3 regions of the Bradyrhizobium sp. CCBAU 21365 genome follow, and region 1 is predicted to be linked to each of the others. Evidence: riboswitches for the same ligand, from Rfam matches in the RefSeq annotation. Region 1 holds a riboswitch; each other region holds the start of a gene.
The links. Region 1 has a riboswitch for glycine ahead of gcvT (glycine cleavage system aminomethyltransferase GcvT). Riboswitches for the same ligand answer to the same signal wherever they lie in the genome.
Positions count from the first base shown of each region.

Region 2: another riboswitch for glycine. It lies ahead of XI02_RS28030 (D-amino acid dehydrogenase); the one in region 1 lies ahead of gcvT (glycine cleavage system aminomethyltransferase GcvT).
Region 3: another riboswitch for glycine. It lies ahead of XI02_RS34445 (D-amino acid dehydrogenase); the one in region 1 lies ahead of gcvT (glycine cleavage system aminomethyltransferase GcvT).

Region 1 is NZ_CP030036.1:6,117,393-6,123,790, reverse strand. Features, by position in the region: gene gcvP (aminomethyl-transferring glycine dehydrogenase) at 1-2,173, opposite strand, end outside; gene gcvH (glycine cleavage system protein GcvH) at 2,196-2,561, opposite strand; gene gcvT (glycine cleavage system aminomethyltransferase GcvT) at 2,582-3,727, opposite strand; glycine riboswitch at 3,869-3,957, opposite strand; gene alaS (alanine--tRNA ligase) at 4,160-6,398, shown strand, end outside.
Region 2 is NZ_CP030036.1:5,954,492-5,960,889, forward strand. Features, by position in the region: gene XI02_RS28020 (ABC transporter substrate-binding protein) at 1-1,120, opposite strand, end outside; gene XI02_RS28025 (M20/M25/M40 family metallo-hydrolase) at 1,386-2,516, shown strand; glycine riboswitch at 2,608-2,714, shown strand; glycine riboswitch at 2,718-2,832, shown strand; gene XI02_RS28030 (D-amino acid dehydrogenase) at 2,899-4,257, shown strand; gene XI02_RS28035 (ABC transporter permease) at 4,418-5,359, shown strand; gene XI02_RS28040 (ABC transporter permease) at 5,363-6,250, shown strand; gene XI02_RS28045 (ABC transporter ATP-binding protein) at 6,247-6,398, shown strand, end outside.
Region 3 is NZ_CP030036.1:7,333,946-7,340,343, reverse strand. Features, by position in the region: gene XI02_RS34455 (flavin reductase family protein) at 1-526, opposite strand, end outside; gene XI02_RS34450 (CoxG family protein) at 674-1,123, opposite strand; glycine riboswitch at 1,285-1,381, shown strand; gene XI02_RS34445 (D-amino acid dehydrogenase) at 1,526-2,755, shown strand; gene XI02_RS34440 (alpha/beta fold hydrolase) at 2,790-3,656, opposite strand; gene XI02_RS34435 (M20 family metallopeptidase) at 3,653-4,972, opposite strand; gene XI02_RS34430 ((2Fe-2S)-binding protein) at 5,166-5,639, shown strand; gene XI02_RS34425 (xanthine dehydrogenase family protein subunit M) at 5,693-6,398, shown strand, end outside.

The DNA of each region.
Region 1 (6,398 bases):
CAAGATGCGCCTTCACGCCGATCGGGCCCATGCCCGGGCCGCCGCCGCCATGCGGGATGCAGAAGGTCTTGTGCAAATTGAGATGGCTGACATCGGCGCCGTAATCGCCGGGCCGCGAGAGTCCGACCTGCGCGTTCATGTTGGCGCCGTCGAGATAGACCTGGCCGCCATGCGCATGCACGACGTCGCAGATCTCGCGGATATGCTCCTCGAACACGCCGTGGGTCGACGGATAGGTGATCATGACCGCCGCAAGGTTGGCGGAGTGCTTCTCGGCCTTGGCGCGGAGATCATTGACGTCGACGTCGCCGCGCGCATCGCACGCCACAACCACGACCTCCATGCCGACCATCGCGGCCGAGGCCGGGTTGGTGCCGTGCGCAGAGGAGGGGATCAGGCACACCTTGCGGTGCGGCTCGCCGCGCGCCAAGTGATAGCCCCGGATCGCCAGCAGTCCGGCATATTCGCCCTGTGCGCCGGAATTCGGCTGCAGCGAGACCGCGTCATAGCCGGTGATGTCGCACAGCCACTGCTCCAGCCGCTTGAACAGCGCGTGATAGCCTTTGGCCTGATCCGGGGGCGCGAACGGATGCAGATTGCCGAACGCCGGCCAGGTCAGCGGGATCATCTCGGTGGTGGCGTTGAGCTTCATCGTGCAGGAGCCGAGCGGGATCATCGCGCGGTCGAGCGCGAGGTCGCGATCGCTGAGCTTGCGCATGTAGCGCAGCAGCTCGGTCTCGGAACGATGCGTATTGAACACCGGATGGGTGAGGAAGGCGCTCGAGCGCCGCAGATCCTTCGGCAGCGCCTCGTGCGCGCCGGCCTCGATCTCGGCATAGCTGAGCTTGCCGCCGAACACGCGCCACACCGCCTCGACCGTCTCCGGCGTCGAGGTCTCGTCGAGCGCGATGCCGAGCGTGGTCGCGCCGATGCGCAGATTGATCCGCTCCGCCAGCGCGCGGGTGACGAGCTCGATCTGCCTGGCGCCGGCCTCGACGGTCACGGTGTCGAAGAACGCTTCGCTGGTCGGCGCAAAGCCGAGCTTGCGCAGGCCGGCGGCAAGCACGGTGGCGCGGCGATGCACGCTGCGTGCGATATGGGTCAGGCCCTCGGGACCGTGATAGACCGCATACATCGAGGCGATCACGGCGAGCAGCACCTGCGCGGTGCAGATGTTCGAGGTCGCCTTCTCGCGGCGGATATGCTGCTCGCGGGTCTGCAGCGCGAGGCGATAGGCGGGCTGCCCGCGCGAATCCACCGAGAGGCCGACGATGCGGCCGGGCAGCGAGCGCTTCAGCGTGTCGCGCACCGCCATATAGGCGGCGTGCGGTCCGCCGTAACCCATCGGCACGCCGAACCGCTGCGCCGAGCCGATCGCGATGTCGGCGCCGAGCTCGCCGGGCGAGGTGAGCAGCGTCAGCGACAGCAGGTCCGCCGCGACGATCGCAAGCGCGCCCTTGGCGCGCAGCGACGCAATGGCAGGCTTGAGGTCGCGCACCGCACCCGATGTTCCCGGATACTGCAGCAGCGCGCCGAGCACATCGGCGTTGTCGAGCTCGGTCAGGGGATCGCCGACGACCAGCGCCCAGCCCAGCGGCGCGGCGCGCGTGCGCATCACCGCCAGCGTCTGCGGATGCACCTCCTTGTCGACGAAGAACACCTTTGCCTTGACCTGCGAGTGGCGCTCGGCGAGCGCCATCGCCTCCGCCGCTGCGGTCGCCTCGTCGAGCAGCGAGGCGTTGGCGACGTCGAGCCCGGTGAGGTCGCAGATCATGGTCTGGAAGTTGAACAGCGCTTCGAGCCGGCCCTGGCTGATCTCCGGCTGGTACGGCGTATAGGCAGTGTACCAGGCCGGGTTCTCCAAAATGTTGCGCTGGATCACCGCGGGCAAAATGGTGCCGGAATAGCCTTGGCCGATCAGCGAGGTGAACACCTGGTTCTGCGCGGCGAGCTCGCTCATATGCGCGAGCGCCTCGGTCTCGCTCAGCGCCCGGCCGAGATCGAGCGGCGCCTTCTGCCGGATCGAGGCCGGCAGCGTCTCATTCATCAGCGCCTGCAGGCTCGCGGCGCCGACCGTCTCGAGCATCGCGTTGATGTCGCGCGGCGACGGTCCGATGTGGCGGCGGACGAAATCGGTGGCGGCTTCGTTGATCGGCTTGAAGGGCGCGTTCATGGGTGATCCTCGGGGTGATCCTTTAGGCGGTGTGCGCGGCGTAGGCGGCCTCATCCATCAGGCCGCCGAGCTCGCCCTTGTCGGCAATCTTCATCTTGAAGAACCAGGCCTTGCCGCCTGCGTCCGAATTGACCAGCGCGGGCTCGGCGGCGAGCGCGTCGTTGACCTCGACCACCTCGCCGGTGATCGGCGCGTAGACGTCGGAGGCGGCCTTGACGGATTCGACGACCGCGGCGGCCTCGGCCTTCTTCAGGCTGCGGCCGACCTTGGGCAGTTCGACGAACACGACGTCGCCGAGCTGCGACTGCGCATAGTCGGTGATGCCGATCGTGGCGACGTCGCCCTCGATGCGGAGCCATTCGTGGTCGGACGTGTACAGCGTCGTCATGGGGATCGATCCTTTGGCGTTTAGCGTTTGTAGGTATTGGGGACGAAGGGCGTTGCCGCGACCTTCAGGGGCAGCCGCTGGCCTCGCACTTCGGCGAAAACGGTGGTGCCGGCCGTGGAAAGGGCGGTAGGCAGATAGCCCATCGCGACCGGCGCATTGAGGCTCGGGCCGAAGCCGCCCGAGGTCACCTTGCCGATCTGCTCGGTCGAGGCGGCATCGGCGAACAATGCCGCGCCTTCGCGCACCGGGGCGCGGCCGTCGGGCTTCAGGCCGACCCGCCGGCGCCCGGCGCCATCTGCGAATTGCGCGAGAATCTTGTCGGCGCCCGGGAAGCCGCCGGCGCGGGCGCCGCCGCTGCGGCGAACCTTCTGCACCGACCATTCCAGCGCGCCTTCGACCGGCGTCGTCGTGGTGTCGATGTCATGGCCATAGAGGCACAGCCCGGCTTCGAGCCGCAGGCTGTCGCGCGCGCCGAGGCCGATCGGCAACACGTCGGGATTGTCGAGCAGCGCGGTGACCAGGGCTTCCGCCTTGTCCGCGGGCACCGAGATCTCGAAGCCGTCCTCGCCGGTATAGCCGGAGCGCGAGACGAAGCAGTCGATGTCGGCGACGCGGCGCGGACCGGCGTCCATGAATTTCATCGAACTGACATCTGGACAAAGTTTCGCCAGCGCCGATTCGGCTTTCGGCCCCTGCAGCGCGATCAGCGCGCGGTCGGCCAGCGCCACGATCTCGCAGCTATCGGAGAGATGCGCGCGCAGATGCGCCTCGTCCTCTTCCTTGCAGGCGGCGTTGACCACCAGGAACAGGTGATCGCCGAAATTCGCCACCATCAGGTCGTCGAGCAGGCCGCCCTCGTTGTTGGTGAACTGAGCGTAGCGCTGCCGTCCCGGCGCGATGCCAACGATGTCCTGCGGCACCAGTTTCTCCAGCGCGAGCGCCGCGTCGGCGACCTTGCCGGATTTGGCCTTCAGCACCAGCTGGCCCATGTGCGACACGTCGAACAGGCCGGCTTCCTTGCGGGTGTGCAGATGCTCCTTCAACACGCCGGCCGCATATTGCACCGGCATGTCGTAGCCGGCGAACGGCACCATCTTGGCGCCGCGCGCAAGGTGCAGCGCGTGCAGCGGGGTCTGTTTCAGCGGGGAAGTTTCGCTTGCAAGCATCACAGGGCCCTCGCGGTTCCCGTCGGGGACCTATTTCCCCTTGAGAAACCTGCAGAAAGCCCCATCTGTCGCTGTGCCTGAGAGTATTATCCCGTCGGCGGACGCATCGGGGCGAACCCCAGCGTCTCTTTCCAGATGTCAGACGTCACGCGGTCCTTTTGCCTGAGAGTTTCCGGGGCGGTTGCTCCTTCGGCGCCGGCGGTAAGGCCGGTCTCTCCCGACGTGACTAGGTATAGGTAGGTAGAAAACACGGCGCCACCAAGACTGTCAACGCAGCTGCAGCAACTATCCAATGGGCTTTGTGCTGCCGCGGCAAGCCCATGATCCGCCTGCACAGTTTCTGGACACCGCAGCTGGCAATGTCTAAAAGCGTTCGGCCGGAAAATGACGCCTTTTTGCGGCTGGCCGGCCCCTTTTTCCGATTGGATGAACATGAGCAGCGTCAACGACATCAGGTCGACATTTCTGAACTTCTTCAAGGAGAACGGGCACGAGATCGTGGCCTCGTCGCCGCTGGTTCCGCGCAACGACCCGACCTTGATGTTCACCAATGCCGGCATGGTGCAGTTCAAGAACGTCTTCACCGGCGTCGAGAAGCGCTCCTATCAGCGCGCCACGACGTCGCAGAAGTGCGTGCGCGCCGGCGGCAAGCATAACGACCTCGACAATGTCGGCTACACCGCGCGCCATCTCACCTTCTTCGAGATGCTCGGCAACTTCTCGTTCGGCGATTACTTCAAGGAGCGCGCGATCGAGCTCGCCTGGAATCTAATCACCAAGGATTTCGGGCTGAAGAAGGACAAGCTGCTGGTCACCGTCTACCACACCGACGACGAGGCGGCCGGCTACTGGAAGAAGATCGCGGGCTTCTCGGACGACCGCATCATCCGCATCCCGACCTCGGACAATTTCTGGGCGATGGGCGACACCGGCCCGTGCGGTCCGTGCTCCGAGATCTTCATCGACCGTGGCGAGCACATCTGGGGCGGCCCTCCGGGCAGCCCGGAGGAGGATGGCGATCGCTTCCTCGAATTCTGGAACCTCGTGTTCATGCAGTACGAGCAGGTGACGAAGGAGGAGCGCGTGGCGCTGCCGCGTCCCTCGATCGACACCGGCATGGGGCTGGAGCGCATGGCCTGCATCCTGCAGGGCGTCGAGAGCGTGTTCGAGACCGATCTGTTCCGTAACCTGATCGATGCGGCGGCGTCGGCCCTCGGCCACGGGCCGAGCGAGCAGAACCTGGCCTCGTACCGCGTGATTGCGGATCATCTGCGCTCGTCGGCGTTCCTGATCACCGACGGCGTGCTGCCGTCGAACGAGGGCCGCGGCTACGTGCTGCGCCGGATCATGCGCCGTGCGATGCGCCATGCGCAGCTCTTGGGCGCGAGCGAGCCGCTGATGCATCGCCTGGTCTGGGCGCTGGTCCGCGAGATGGGCCAGGCCTATCCGGATCTGGTCCGCGCCGAGAAGCTGATCGAGGAGACGCTGCGGCTGGAGGAGACGCGCTTCCGCAAGACGCTGGCGCGCGGCCTGTCGATCCTCGACGAGAAGAGCGCCGGCCTCAAGAAGGGCGACATGTTCGACGGCGACACCGCGTTCACGCTGTACGACACCTACGGCTTCCCGCTCGATCTGACGCAGGACGCGCTGAAGTCGCGCGGCATCAGCGTCGACCAGGCGTCGTTCACCGACGCGATGGAGCGGCAGCGCGTGAAGGCGCGCGCCTCCTGGGCAGGTTCGGGCGAGGCGGCGAGCGAGGCGATCTGGTTCCCGCTGCGCGAGAAGCTCGGCGCGACCGAATTCCTCGGCTACGAGACCGAGAGCGCGGAAGGCGCGGTGACGGCGCTGATCAAGGACGGCGCCGAGGTCGAGAGCCTGAACGCCGGCGAGAGCGGCGCGATCGTGCTGAACCAGACCCCGTTCTACGGCGAGTCCGGCGGCCAGGTCGGCGATACCGGCGTGCTGACCGGCGAGGGCGTCAAGTTCCGCGTCTCCGACACGCAGAAGAAGGCCGGCGATCTGTTCGTGCATCTTGGCACGGTGGAGCAGGGCACGCTCGGCGTCGGCACCGCACTGCAGCTCGAGGTCGATCACAGCAGGCGCTCATCGATCCGCGCCAACCATTCGGCGACGCATCTGTTGCACGAGGCGCTGCGCCAGGTCCTCGGCGATCACATCGCCCAGCGCGGCTCGCTGGTCACGCCGGACCGGCTGCGCTTCGACTTCGTGCATCCGAAGCAGATCACACCGGAAGAACTAGCCCGGATCGAGGACATCGCCAACGATGTCGTGCTGGAGAATGACGAGGTCACGACCCGGGTCATGGGCGTCGACGATGCCCGTGAGGCCGGCGCCCGCGCGCTGTTCGGCGAGAAGTACGGCGATGAGGTTCGCGTCGTGTCGATGGGCAAGGGTGCCCGCGATCACGGCCAGAACGCGCTTGGCTGGTCGGTCGAGCTCTGCGGCGGCACCCATGTCCGCCGCACCGGCGACATCGGCATGATCTCGGTGACCAGCGAGGGCGCGGTCGCGTCCGGCGTGCGCCGCATCGAGGCGCTGACCGGACATCACGCGCGCAAGCATGCCAACGACACCATCGCGCTGGCCAAGACCGCGGCGCTGGAGCTGCGCACCACGATCGACGACGTGCCGGCGCGCATCGCCGCGCTGA
Region 2 (6,398 bases), 160 kb from region 1:
CATAGCCGGATGCGGCAAGCGCCTTCTTGGCTTCCGCCAGTCCGTTGCCCTTCACCAGCGTTTCGGCCCCGACGTCCGTCTCGAGCGGCGTGCCGCAGACGAAGAAGGCGCCGCAGATCCTCTGGTACTTGGCGTTGCCGACCAGCGCGTCGAGCACGTCCTTCTGGTTCATCGCCAGGAACGCAGCCCGGCGCACCTTCGGATTGTCGAACGGCGGATAGAGGAAGTTCATGCGTCCGAGGGTCTGGAAGCCGAACTTGTTCAGGACGTCGATCTTGAGATCCGGATTGGCTTCGAGCACCGGCAGCATGTCGAACGGAAGGTTCTCCATGAAATCGATGTCGCCGGATTGCAACGCGTTCACCGCGGTCTGCGCATCGGCCATCGTGACCCACTCGACGCGGTCGACCTTGACGACCTTGCCGCCCGCGGTCCAGCTCGCCGGCTCCTTGCGCGGCACGTAGTCCTTGTTCTTCTCATAGACCGCCTTCACGCCCGGCTGGAATTCCGCCTGCACGAATTTGAACGGTCCGGAGCCGATCTGTTCCGGGATCGGCTTGTCCGGCGGCGTCTCGGCCAGACGCTTCGGCATCATGAACGGCACGCGCGACGACGGCTTGCCGATCGATTCCAGCACGAGGCCGTAGGGTTCCTTCAGCTTCAGCGTGATGGTCTTGGCGTCGGTCGCCTCCAGGCTCGCGACGAAGTCCATCAGCTTCTGGCCCATGCCGTCGACCTTGCCCCAACGCTGCAGCGAGGCGACGCAGTCTTCCGCGGTGACCGGCGCGCCGTCGTGCCACTTCAGACCGTCGCGCAGCGTGAACGTGTAGGTCAGCTTGTCGTCGGAAACCTTCCAGTCCGCCATCTGCGGCTGGATCTTGAAATTGGAATCCGTCGCCAGCAGCGTGTCATAGATCATGTAGCCATGATCGCGGGTGATGTAGGCCGTGGTCATGATCGGATCGATGACGCGCAGATCCGAGTGCATCACCGCGGTGATGGTCTTGCCCGCGGCCATCGCCGGCGGCGCGAATGACAATTCCTGCGGCGCGAACGACAGCGCGAGCGCCGTCAACGCGGCCGCTAGCGTGCGGTGTTTCCAACGCGAGATAGGGAACATGCAATCTCTCCTGACGTGTAACTGGTCAAAGCCGGCTTATTCGTTATGCATGTGGTTCGTTATTTAGGCGAACTAACATGCTGTATGGCTTGTGAAATCGAGACTTGCACCAAGCGCCAAGCGCGTCAATCGGTTTCAGGTCGCATCGGACGTACACAAACGAATGAGGCCGCGCGCCAGATTTTGGCTTTACAAAATCGTCGGCTGAGATTTTCGTAACGCGCGCGCGATGCCGGCGCCGTCAGAACAACAAGAGAGAACAACGATGAACCCCGCCAATCTCCCCTTTGATTCCGAAACGATGCTGCAGGGCCTGCGCAGCTGGGTGGAATGCGAAAGCCCGACCTGGGACGCCGCCGCGGTCGAACGCATGCTCGATCTCGCCGCCCGCGAGATGGCGATCATGGGTGCGACGATCGAGCGCATCGCCGGACGCCAGGGCTTCGCGGGCTGCGTCCGCGCCCGTTTCCCCCATCCGAAACAAGGCCAGCCCGGCATCCTGATCGCCGGCCATCTGGACACCGTTCACCCCGTCGGCACCATCGAGAAGCTGAAGTGGCGGCGCGAAGGCAACAAGTGCTTCGGGCCGGGCATCTTCGACATGAAGGGCGGCAACTACCTGTCGATCGAGGCGATCAGGCAATTGGCGCGCGCCTCCTTTACGACTCCGCTGCCGATCACCGTGCTGTTCACCCCCGACGAAGAGGTCGGCACGCCGTCGACGCGTGACATCATCGAGGCGGAAGCCGCGCGCAACAAGTACGTGCTGGTGCCGGAGCCCGGCCGTCCGAACAACGGCGTCGTCACCGGCCGCTATGCGATCGCGCGCTTCAATCTGGAAGCCACCGGCAAGCCCAGCCATGCCGGCGCAACGCTGTCTTCCGGCCGCTCCGCGATCCGCGAGATGGCGCGGCAGATCATCGCCATCGACGGCATGACCACCGAGGACTGCACCTTCTCGGTCGGCATCGTGCATGGCGGCCAGTGGGTCAATTGCGTCGCGACGACCTGCACCGGCGAAGCGCTCAGCATGGCCAAGCGCCAGGCCGATCTCGACCGTGGCGTCGAGCGCATGCTGGCATTGTCGGGCACCGCCAACGACGTGACCTTCAAGGTGACGCGCGGCGTCACGCGCCCGGTGTGGGAGCCCGATGCGGGCACCATGGCGCTCTATGAAAAGGCAAAAGGCCTTGCGGCAGCGATGGGTCTCGATCTGCCGCACGGCAGCGCCGGCGGCGGCTCGGACGGCAACTTCACCGGCGCGATGGGCATCCCCACGCTCGACGGCCTCGGCGTTCGCGGCGCCGATGCACATACGCTCAACGAGCACATCGAGGTCGACAGCCTCGCCGAACGCGGCCGCCTGATGGCGGCACTGCTGGCGACGCTGGACTGACATCGACTGCACTGCACAACACGTTGGCACTGCCGGATCGAAATTTAGCCTTGTCCATTTTTAAGGCTTCGCCTACGGTCCGGCCGTCCAACGCGACGATGCGGGAGAGATCGAAGCGACAACATTCGTGTTGTTGCCTTCGGCGCCGACGGAGCAACCGCCCCGGAAACTCTCAGGCAAAAGGACTGTATCGTCAGGACGATCTGGAGAGAGACGAACATGGCCGCACATCAAGGGCCGTGACGTCCACCGAAGGGGATAGTTCGCTTCCGGCCCCGGCCCGATGCGGATCAAGCTCTCAGGTACCGTGACAGATGGGGCGCCGAATGCCGGTTTCACCGGTGGTTCGGCGACTCTAACCCACGGGAGCCTGAAGACCATCATGCCACATATCGCGATTATCGGCGCCGGCATCACCGGCGTAACGACGGCCTATGCCCTGCTTGAACGCGGCTACAAGGTGACTGTCCTCGACAGGCATCGCTACGCCGCGATGGAAACCTCGTTCGCCAATGGCGGACAGCTTTCCGCCAGCAATGCCGAGGTCTGGAACAGTGCTGCGACCATCCTCAAGGGTCTGCGCTGGATGCTCAGAAGCGACGCGCCGCTGCTGATGAACCCGAAGCCGAGCTGGCACAAATACTCCTGGATCGGCGAGTTCGTAGGCCACATCACCCGCTATCGCAGCAACACCATCGAGACCACGCGGCTCGCAATCGAAGCGCGCAAGCACCTGTTCTCGATCGCACAGCGCGAGAACATCGCCTTCGATCTCGAACGCCGCGGCATCCTGCACGTCTATCACGACAAGGCCGGGTTCGAGGCGGGCCTCAAGGTCAACACGCTGCTGCAGCAGGGCGGGCTCGACCGCCGGCCGGTGACATCGGACGAAATCCGCGTCATCGAACCCGCGCTGCAGACGGCCTGCTATGGCGGCTTCTTCACGCCGTCGGACGCAACCGGCGATATCCACAAGTTCACCCGCGGCCTCGCCGACGCCTGCGTCCGCCGTGGCGCGAGCTTCGTCCATGAAGCCGACGTCGACACGATCGCACGCGGCGATGACGGCTTCCGCATCGGCTGGAACGAAGCTGCTTCACATGAAGCTGCGGTCGCGACGCGGCATCAATTGCAAGCGGACGGGATCGTGATTTGCGCAGGCGTGGCGAGCCGCCACTTCGCCAGCCTGCTCAACGACCGCGTCAATGTCTATCCGGTGAAGGGCTATTCGATCACGGTGCAGCTCGATGCGCCGCAAAGCCGGAACGCGGCCCCAACAGTCAGCCTGCTCGATGAAGCTGCGAAGATCGTCACCAGCCGGCTCGGCGCCGACCGCTTCCGCGTCGCCGGCACCGCCGAGTTCAACGGCTTCAACCGCGACATTCGCGCCGACCGCATTCAACCGCTGGTGGACTGGGTGCGGCATCATTTCCCAAAGATCGATACGTCGAAAGTCGTGCCCTGGGCGGGCCTGCGCCCGATGATGCCGAACATGATGCCGGTGGTTCGCGCCGGACGGATTCCGGGCGTGTTCTACAACACGGGCCACGGTCATCTCGGCTGGACGCTGTCGGCGGCGACGGCGCAGATGGTGGCCCAGGCTATCGACGATTGGCGCGACCTCGACACGCCGCCGATGGCGCCGTCGTTCGGTGCCGGGCTCGACGTGCCTGCCAACGCGCGCAAAACTGAAATCAATCCACCTTCCAGTGGACTGCTTCGAACTTCACCGGAGGAATAATCGCGGCCCACAGGACTGATTAGCTGCACCGCAAAATCCGCAGCACCGATGGCATGGGACTTGCTCAAGTTCTACCGTGAGTCTGCTACCATCTGTGCTACGGTCTGGTGTGCAACGGTCCCGCCGGGGACTTCATCGACCACAACCCAACGGATCAAATTTGCTCGGATATCTGCTTCGCCGCATCCTCGCCGCCATTCCCGTGATGGGCGTGGTGGCTCTGTTCGTGTTCCTGTTGCTGCGGCTGACGCCGGGCGACCCGGCCGCCATCCTCGCCGGCGACAACGCGACGCCCGAACAGCTCGAACGTATCAGGACCTCGCTTGGTCTGAACGAGCCGATCTACATCCAGTTCTATACCTGGGTCGCCAAGTTGCTGCACGGCGACCTCGGCGTCTCCCTGATCTCGAACAAGCCGATCCTCGAGATGATCGGCCCGCGTCTCGAGCCGTCGATCTCGGTCGCGCTGGCCACCATCATCCTCTCGATCCTGGTGGCGGTGCCGCTCGGCGTGATCGCGGCGTGGAAACACGGCACCTGGATCGACCGCTTCGTGATGGGACTGTCGGTGCTCGGCTTCTCGGTGCCGGTATTCGTGATCGGCTATGTGCTGATCCAGATCTTTGCGATCGATCTGCGCTGGGTTCCAGTACAGGGCTTCAAGAGCATCTCGGCCGGCTTCGGCCCGTTCTTCGAGCGCATCATCCTGCCGACCTGCACCCTCTCCTTCATCTACGTCGCGCTGATCGCGCGCATGACGCGGGCCTCGATGCTCGACGTGCTCGGAGAGGATTACGTGCGCACCGCGCGGGCCAAGGGCATCGGCGAGACCGGCGTGCTGCTGCGCCACGCGCTGCGCAACGCGGCCGTGCCGGTCATCACGGTGATCGGTTCCGGCTTCGCGCTGTTGATCTCCGGGGTCGTCGTCACCGAAAGCGTGTTCAACCTGCCCGGCATCGGCCGCCTCACCGTCGATGCGGTGCTGGCGCGCGACTATCCGGTGATCCAGGCGATGATCCTCTTGACGTCGGGTATCTATGTCGCGGTCAATCTGTTGATCGACCTCGCCTACACCCTGCTCGATCCTCGTATCCGGTACTGAGCAATGGCGATCGAAACCCTTCCCGAATCCTCTATTCCCGTTACCCGGCCGTTCCGCGTCAAGTTCGGCTTCCTCACGTCGACGCCGATCATCGCAGTTGCGACGATCTGCCTCGCCCTCATCATCCTGATGGCGATCTTCGCGCCGCTGCTTGCGCCGCACGATCCCCTGCTACTGACGCCGTCGCAGCGGCTGAAGCCGTCGAGCGCGCAATATCTGCTCGGCACCGACGCCTATGGCCGCGACCTGTTGTCGCGCATCATCTACGGCGCACGGATCTCGCTGGTGATCGGGCTCGGCGCCGCCGTCTGCTCGATCGCCATCGGGCTTCTGATCGGCCTCGTCGCCGGCTTCTTCCGCTGGGTCGACGCGGTGCTGATGCGCGTGATGGACGGCTTGATGGCGATCCCTGCCATCCTGCTCGCGATCGCCGTGGTGTCGCTGTCGGGCGCCAGCATCTGGACCGTGATGGTCGCGATCACCATCCCCGAGATCCCGCGCGTGGCACGGCTGGTGCGCTCGGTGGTGCTGACCGCACGCGAGGAGCCTTATGTCGAGGCCGCGATCTCGCTCGGCACCAGCCTGCCGAAGATCATGTGGCGGCATTTGATGCCGAACACCATCGCGCCCCTGATCGTGCAAGGCACCTATGTCTGCGCGTCCGCGATCCTGACCGAGGCGATCCTGTCGTTCCTCGGCGCCGGCATCTCGCCGGAAACGCCGACCTGGGGCAACATCATGGCCGAGGGCCGCGCCTACTTCCAGGTCAAGCCGTCGCTGATCTTCTGGCCGGGGCTGCTGCTCTCGATCGCCATTCTCAGCGTCAACCTGATCGGCGACGCCGCGCGCGACGCGCTCGATCCCCGCATGAAGCAGCGTGAGGGCAAGTGACCAATACCAACTCTTCCAACGTCGTCCTCGACATCAACAACCTCGTCGTCGGCCTCGGCCGCAAGACGGACGCACATCGCATCATCGACGACCTCTCGCTGCAGGTACGTGAAGGCGAGACGCTCTGCCTGGTCGGCGAAAGCGGCTC
Region 3 (6,398 bases), 1.2 Mb from region 1:
CATACTTAACGTGCATTCGCTTGGGATCGATCAGGTCATCCCTGATATGAATTTCGATGACTTCACCAAACAGTACCTGGTTTTGGCCGATTTCGACCGTTCGAACCAAGACGCACTCTAAGTTCACTGGCGATTCCAAAATCCTGGGGGGCTTAATCTGCCGCGAGGTTGAAAGCGTAACTCCCATCGCTTCTATCTCGCTATGCATCTCAGGAAAGTCGGCGCCGGCGATGTTCATCGCCGTCGTCAGCTCCTCCGTCACCATATTCACGACGAACTCGTTGTTAGCGAGCACGTTGACGCCGGTATCCTTCAACCGTGGTGGCATAGTGTAATAAAAGCCGGGCGTGAACGCGACGATCGGTGGGTCGGCACCAAGTACGTTAAAGAAGCTGAAGGGGGCCGCGTTTACGCCTCCAGATTCATTGATGGTCGTGATCAATGCAATGGGGCGCGGGCCAACTGTACCAGTTATTAAATTGTAACGATCATGAGGAGTCAAACTGCGGACATTGAACTGAGCCAAACTACTCTCCCAAACCAATGGCTCGACGCGAGCCGTAGGCTTTAGTAGAGAGCGATCGGAAGCAGTATTCCAGAAGACATTCGACGCTGTTCTAACACCGAACATCGTTAGATGGCCGCCTCCGTCGTTAACAATCCGAGCGGCCTGCTAGTGAACCTCCAGCTGAGAAAGAGCTGCGAGCTTTGCAAAGAATGCATCAGCTATTGTTTTAGCAGCGCTGGAAATAAGTCGTTGTCCGAGTTGAGCAAGCTTGCCGCCGATCTGCGCATCGACGTGATAGGTCAATAGTGTACCGCTATCTATGTCCGCTAACGTTACTGTCGCGCTACCTTTCGCGAAACCCGCGATGCCCCCTTCTCCTCGGCCTACAATCTTGCATCCGTTCGGCTCGTCCAGATCTTCCAAAGTAACTTTGCCTTTGAATCGCGCTGCAACCGGACCAACTTTGACTTTCGCAGTCGCTTCAAAATTGCAGTCATCGAGCTTCACCAATTCCTCACAACCGGGAATGCAGGCCTTAAGGACATTCGGATCGAGAAGCATTTTCCAAATCGCTTGTCGTGATGCGTTCAGCGCGACGTCACCATTCAAGATCATTGCAAGCTACTTTCTGTCTGGGTTTTGCGATTAAGCGATCACGGAAATTAAGGCCAACCTTAGCGGAGTCCATGCGCATGCCCGCGACGTTCGAAGTGCGAACAGCCGCGTTAAGTTCGGTGCGCCGCGGGTAGAGTTGTGCGAACTTAGACACGTCATCCAAAGGCCTTGCGGGAGAGTCCGATAACTCATTGAGTGTCGGCGCCGACGGAGCAACCACCCCGGAAACTCTCAGGCAAACCGGACCGCCAGGCTCGACGATCTGGAGAGAGGCGCTCAAAGCGTCCACCGAAGGGGCCAGCTGTGCGCAAATTGGCGCGGCGAAACTCTCAGGTACCGCAACAGATGGGGTCACATGATCGGCTGTTCCGATCCATTCAACCAAGTTGCGAGCTGAAACAAATGGCACATGTTCTAGTCATAGGCGCGGGCATAACCGGCGTTACAACGGCCTATTCACTTTTGGAGAAGGGGTACGCAGTCACGATCTTTGAGCGAGAGCGATACGCCGGCATGGAGACTTCGTTTGCAAACGGCGGGCAGCTTTCGGTGAGCAACGCAGAGGTATGGAACCATCAATCGACCCTAATAAAGGGGATGAAATGGATCCTACGAAAGGATGCGCCTCTTCTGCTCAATCTCAAGCCGAGTTGGCACAAAATGTCTTGGCTTGCAGAGTTTATTGCTCAAATTCCCTACTACCGGCGCAACACAATCTCCACCGTACAGTTGGCTTTGGAAGCCCGGCGTGCACTGTTCGCTATCGCCGAACGAGAGGGATTGTCGTTTGATTTGGAGAAGAAGGGTATTCTGCACCTCTATTGGAGCCGCAAGAGCTTCGAGCATGCGAGAAAAGTGAACAAACTACTCACCGCAGGAGGATTGGATCGGCGTGCCGTCACGGTCGAGGAGATCAGCGATATTGAGCCGGCGGTCCGCGGCAACATTTATGGTGGTTTTTTTACCCCATCGGATGCAACCGGCGATATACACAAATTCACACGTGCGCTTGCGATGGTTTGCGTGCGACGTGGAGCTCGCTTCTTTTATGAATCGTCCGTGCAAAAAATCGCGACATCGGCGACCGGCATCGACCTGAGTTGGCTGAATGTGCACGGGGAAGTCGAAAGGATCAACGCGGATGCAGTTGTCGTTTGTGCTGGTGTGATGAGCAGGAAGATTGCCTCAAGCATGGGTGATCGCATCAATATCTATCCCGTGAAGGGATATTCGATCACGGTGAATTTGGATGACCAACAGAGCCAGAACGCAGCTCCCTGGGTGAGTCTGCTAGATGACGATGCGAAGATTGTAACGAGCCGATTGGGCGTTGATCGATTTCGGGTGGCGGGTACAGCCGAATTCAATGGCTTTAACCGTGATATCAGGGCCGATCGCGTACGCCCCCTTGTTGACTGGACGCGTAAGTTATTTCCTGAAGTTTCAACAGCCGAAGTGGTCCCCTGGTCAGGTCTCCGACCGATGACGCCAAGTATGCTGCCGCGTGTCGGCGCAGGGCATCGACCACGCGTCTTCTACAATACTGGTCACGGTCATTTGGGTTGGACGCTCTCCGCAGCAACGGCTGGCATTGTTGCGGAGACTGTTGAGGCCGCCCTGAAACGATCTTGATTCTTGATATTGCCGTAGTCGTCTGGGCTGTTCGTTAGGACAAAAAGCCGAGAACTACCGCATTGTACTCGGCAGGGCACTCCGTTTGCACGTGGTGCCCTGCATGCCCTACTAAATGCAATCTCGCGTCGGCGAACTGGTTTACCATCGTGAGCGGAACGTCAACACCGCCGAAGGCGTCGTGAAGACCGTGGACGATGAGAGTGCGAGCCGTCACTTTTCGGAAATCCTCAAAGAGGCTCTCTGGCTGGCCTCGCTTGGTCGGCTGGGAAATGAATTCTCGAACGTTGGGCGTAATACTCATCTCAAACCGCAACTTCACGTTTAGGTCGGTGATCCTATCCGGATCGTAAAATTCGAGATCCGCCAGGAGTGAACGCATTTGGTCCATCGTCGGTCCTTCGGCAGCGGCATAATAGCGCTGGAGAGCCTTCTTGCCTCTAAGGGCAGAAGCTGGAGCGGTTAGCCCTCCAATAATGGGCCGAGATCCAGTAATGACCAAATGGTCAACCCGCGTCGGCGCGGAGGCCGCCACTTTTATTGCCATTGCTCCGCCGTACGATTGGTTAACTAGATGGGCGCGATCTATCTTGAGGGCGTCCATGAATTTGAGAAACTGCTCGGCGTACCATGAATGAACTGGCCCGCTGATCGGGACAGATTCTGACGCACCAAAGCCAGGCAGATCGTAAAAATAGCAGTTGTATCGACCTGAAAACTCACGGGCGTTGTACAAGAAATTGTTCCAGCTTGTGGCCCCGGGGCCGCCGCCGTGAGTAAAGATAACCGGAGTGTTCGCCGATCCAGCATGTTCGAGCGCATTGTAGTGCACGCGGCGACCGTCGATCGACACGTATCTGCTGGTCTCTGCGGACTCCAGGGGAGTTATCTGCATCGTCATTGGCAGGTCTCCTCAAAGCTGCGCGAGCACGTGTCGATTGCTGATCTAATAATGACATTGATGAGACGTTGGGCGTCGTCGACGTGGAATCGGTTCATTGGCATCGTGTCTTGTGGATTTGCCGTTCGCGCGCGAGGTGGTACACCGAGCCGTGCAGTGGGGATACCCCATTGGCGGATTGCGGAGGCGTCGGTGTAGCCACTGAAATTTTGTGGATCTTGATGAGGCTGCTGTTCGATCGTTTCCCAAGCTCGGATCATGGATTGAACGATCCAATTTTCCTTTGGCGTTGCCGCGCCGGGCATTGCTAGGACGAGCTCAAGATCAGTCGAGATATCCGGGTGGTCACGCGTAATTTCATCAAGACAGTTACGAAGGTCACGATGCACCTGCGAGGGCGACAGCTCGGGCGGCGGCCGGAGATCCACCAGGAGCTCGACGCATCCGGTCGATACGATTGGGGTAAACGTACTCCCGCTACTGATTGATGCGAGACCACCTTGCGGGACAATGGTGCCTCGAGCATACTTTTTTGTGTAGCTCTTGAACCAATCTTCCAAGGCGTTGATTACGTGTGGCAGCTTCGGAATCGGGTTTGGATAATCTGGCACCACGTGACGTGTGCCCGTGTACGAGATACCGCCACGAACGATGACCCTGAAAATGCAGATTCCGACTTCTTCCCATGAGACAGACCATCGAGGTTTGCAGAAGATGCAATAGTCGGGCCGTACTCCTCGTTGGAGCATAAACAGGGCCCCAAGCCCGTGACCAATAAAATGGTTCGACCAGCCAGGGCGTGAAAGCGTGGGCATACCACCGGCTCCAAGCCCGACGGTAATATCTCCGCGCAGCGGAATGCCTGCCTTTGAAATGCTTACCGCGGCCATAATGGCGCACGCCGCGTATCCTTTAGGATTTTCTGCGCACAAGCCGCTGATTTCGTCACCATTCCATACCGCTTGGGATTTTAGGATCTGTGGGTATGGTCGGGCCACCCATCGTTCTTCGTCTTGGCCATAACCGATGTGCGTGTCGATCCCCCCGTAAATCAGCAAGGAGGGACCGCCTCCGGATTTTGAAGGTAAGCGGCCTAGGGCGTTGGCTTGAGTGTCCGAGATGCTCTGGAGTTCGCCGCCGAGACCGTGATTGCACATGAAATCAGCGAGAAACGTCGCAAGTTCGCGCTCTTCCCCCGTAGGGCTTGGTGTACTTACCATCCGGTCGATCAAATGCTTGAACGTGTCACGATCGAATGCCGATTGTGCGGCTTTCACGCTCTCTTCGAACTGATCAGTGCGACTTTTGGAGGCCATTGAACCCTCTCAAGGCTGAACCCGATGCGATTACCCATACGGTCTTCGGAACGCATGGTCCGCTCTTTTCTGCCTCCTGTTCAAGGGGCGAACTATTCGGTCGATCATCTTGCTGTTCCCGGGCAGTTGGGGAAGCATACGGGGGCCGTGGCAGCTGCTTGGCCTAGTTTAGAGCGCTCAGAGGGTTTTCAAGATGGATGAAGTCGAAGCCGTGCAGATCAAATGCATGGTGAATGGCCATCCCGTGACCGCAAATGTTGAGCCACGGATGCTCCTGGTGGACTTTCTCAGGCACGAACTGCGCCTGACCGGGACCCACGTTGGATGCGAGATCGGTGTGTGCGGAGCGTGCACAGTGATTGTAGATGATGATGCCATACGCTCATGCCTCATGTTTGCCGTTCAGGTCGATGGACGCGTGGTGCGCACCGTCGAGGGGCTGGCAAAGGGCGCCGAGTTAACACCTATGCAAATGGCATTCAGCCGCTGTCACGGGTTGCAATGTGGATTTTGCACACCTGGTATTCTGATGACCCTCACTGCCGCGGGAGAACAAGGTATTTGGCCTTCCGATGCTCATGAGGCTCGTGAACTGCTGTCCGGAAATCTGTGCCGTTGCACGGGTTACCAAGGCATGATCGATGCAATCCTGGAGCTGAGCCGCTGAAACCGACGTCCTTTAAATATCATCGCCCGGCGACGCTCAAGGAGGCTCTCGCGTTGCTTGATGCCCATGGCGACGATGCGCGACCATTGGCTGGTGGGCAGAGCCTCGTCGCGATGATGAATCTCAGACTGGCGCGTCCATCGGTTCTCGTCGATCTCAATGCTGTGGATGAGCTGTTTGGGATAAGACTTGATGGAGAGGTGCTCCATATCGGAGCAATGACGCGCCAAGCGAGCATATTGGCGAGCACGTTGGTCGATCAGCGAGCGCCACTTGTTTCGCTGGCCCTGAAGCATGTCGGGCACTTTCAAACTCGCAGCCGAGGTACCATCGGTGGGAGTCTTGCGCATGCGGATCCATCAGCCGAGCTTGCGTTGGCAATGGTGACACTGGGGGCAAAACTCAGGTTACAAAGTGTCGACAACGAGCGGGTCGTTGATGCGAGAGAGTTTTTTGTCGACGCGATGACAACGGTTGTCGGTTCCGGCGAGATTGTCTCAGAAGTCATGATTCCCGTAGAGTCTGGCGCCGCTATAGTCGCATTTCGAGAATATTCGAGGCGTGAGGGGGATTTTGCGATTGTGAGCGCAGCGGCTCACAAATCGCAATCGGAAGACACCCTCCTGGTGGGTGTCGGAGGCGTTGGAGCCGTTCCGCGCTTTTGCAGGCAGCTAAGCATTGCGTTGTCTAAGGCGCAGTTCGACGCTGATGTAGCGGCGGAACTGGTACGAAGCGAACTAGAGCAAATTGAAGCCATCT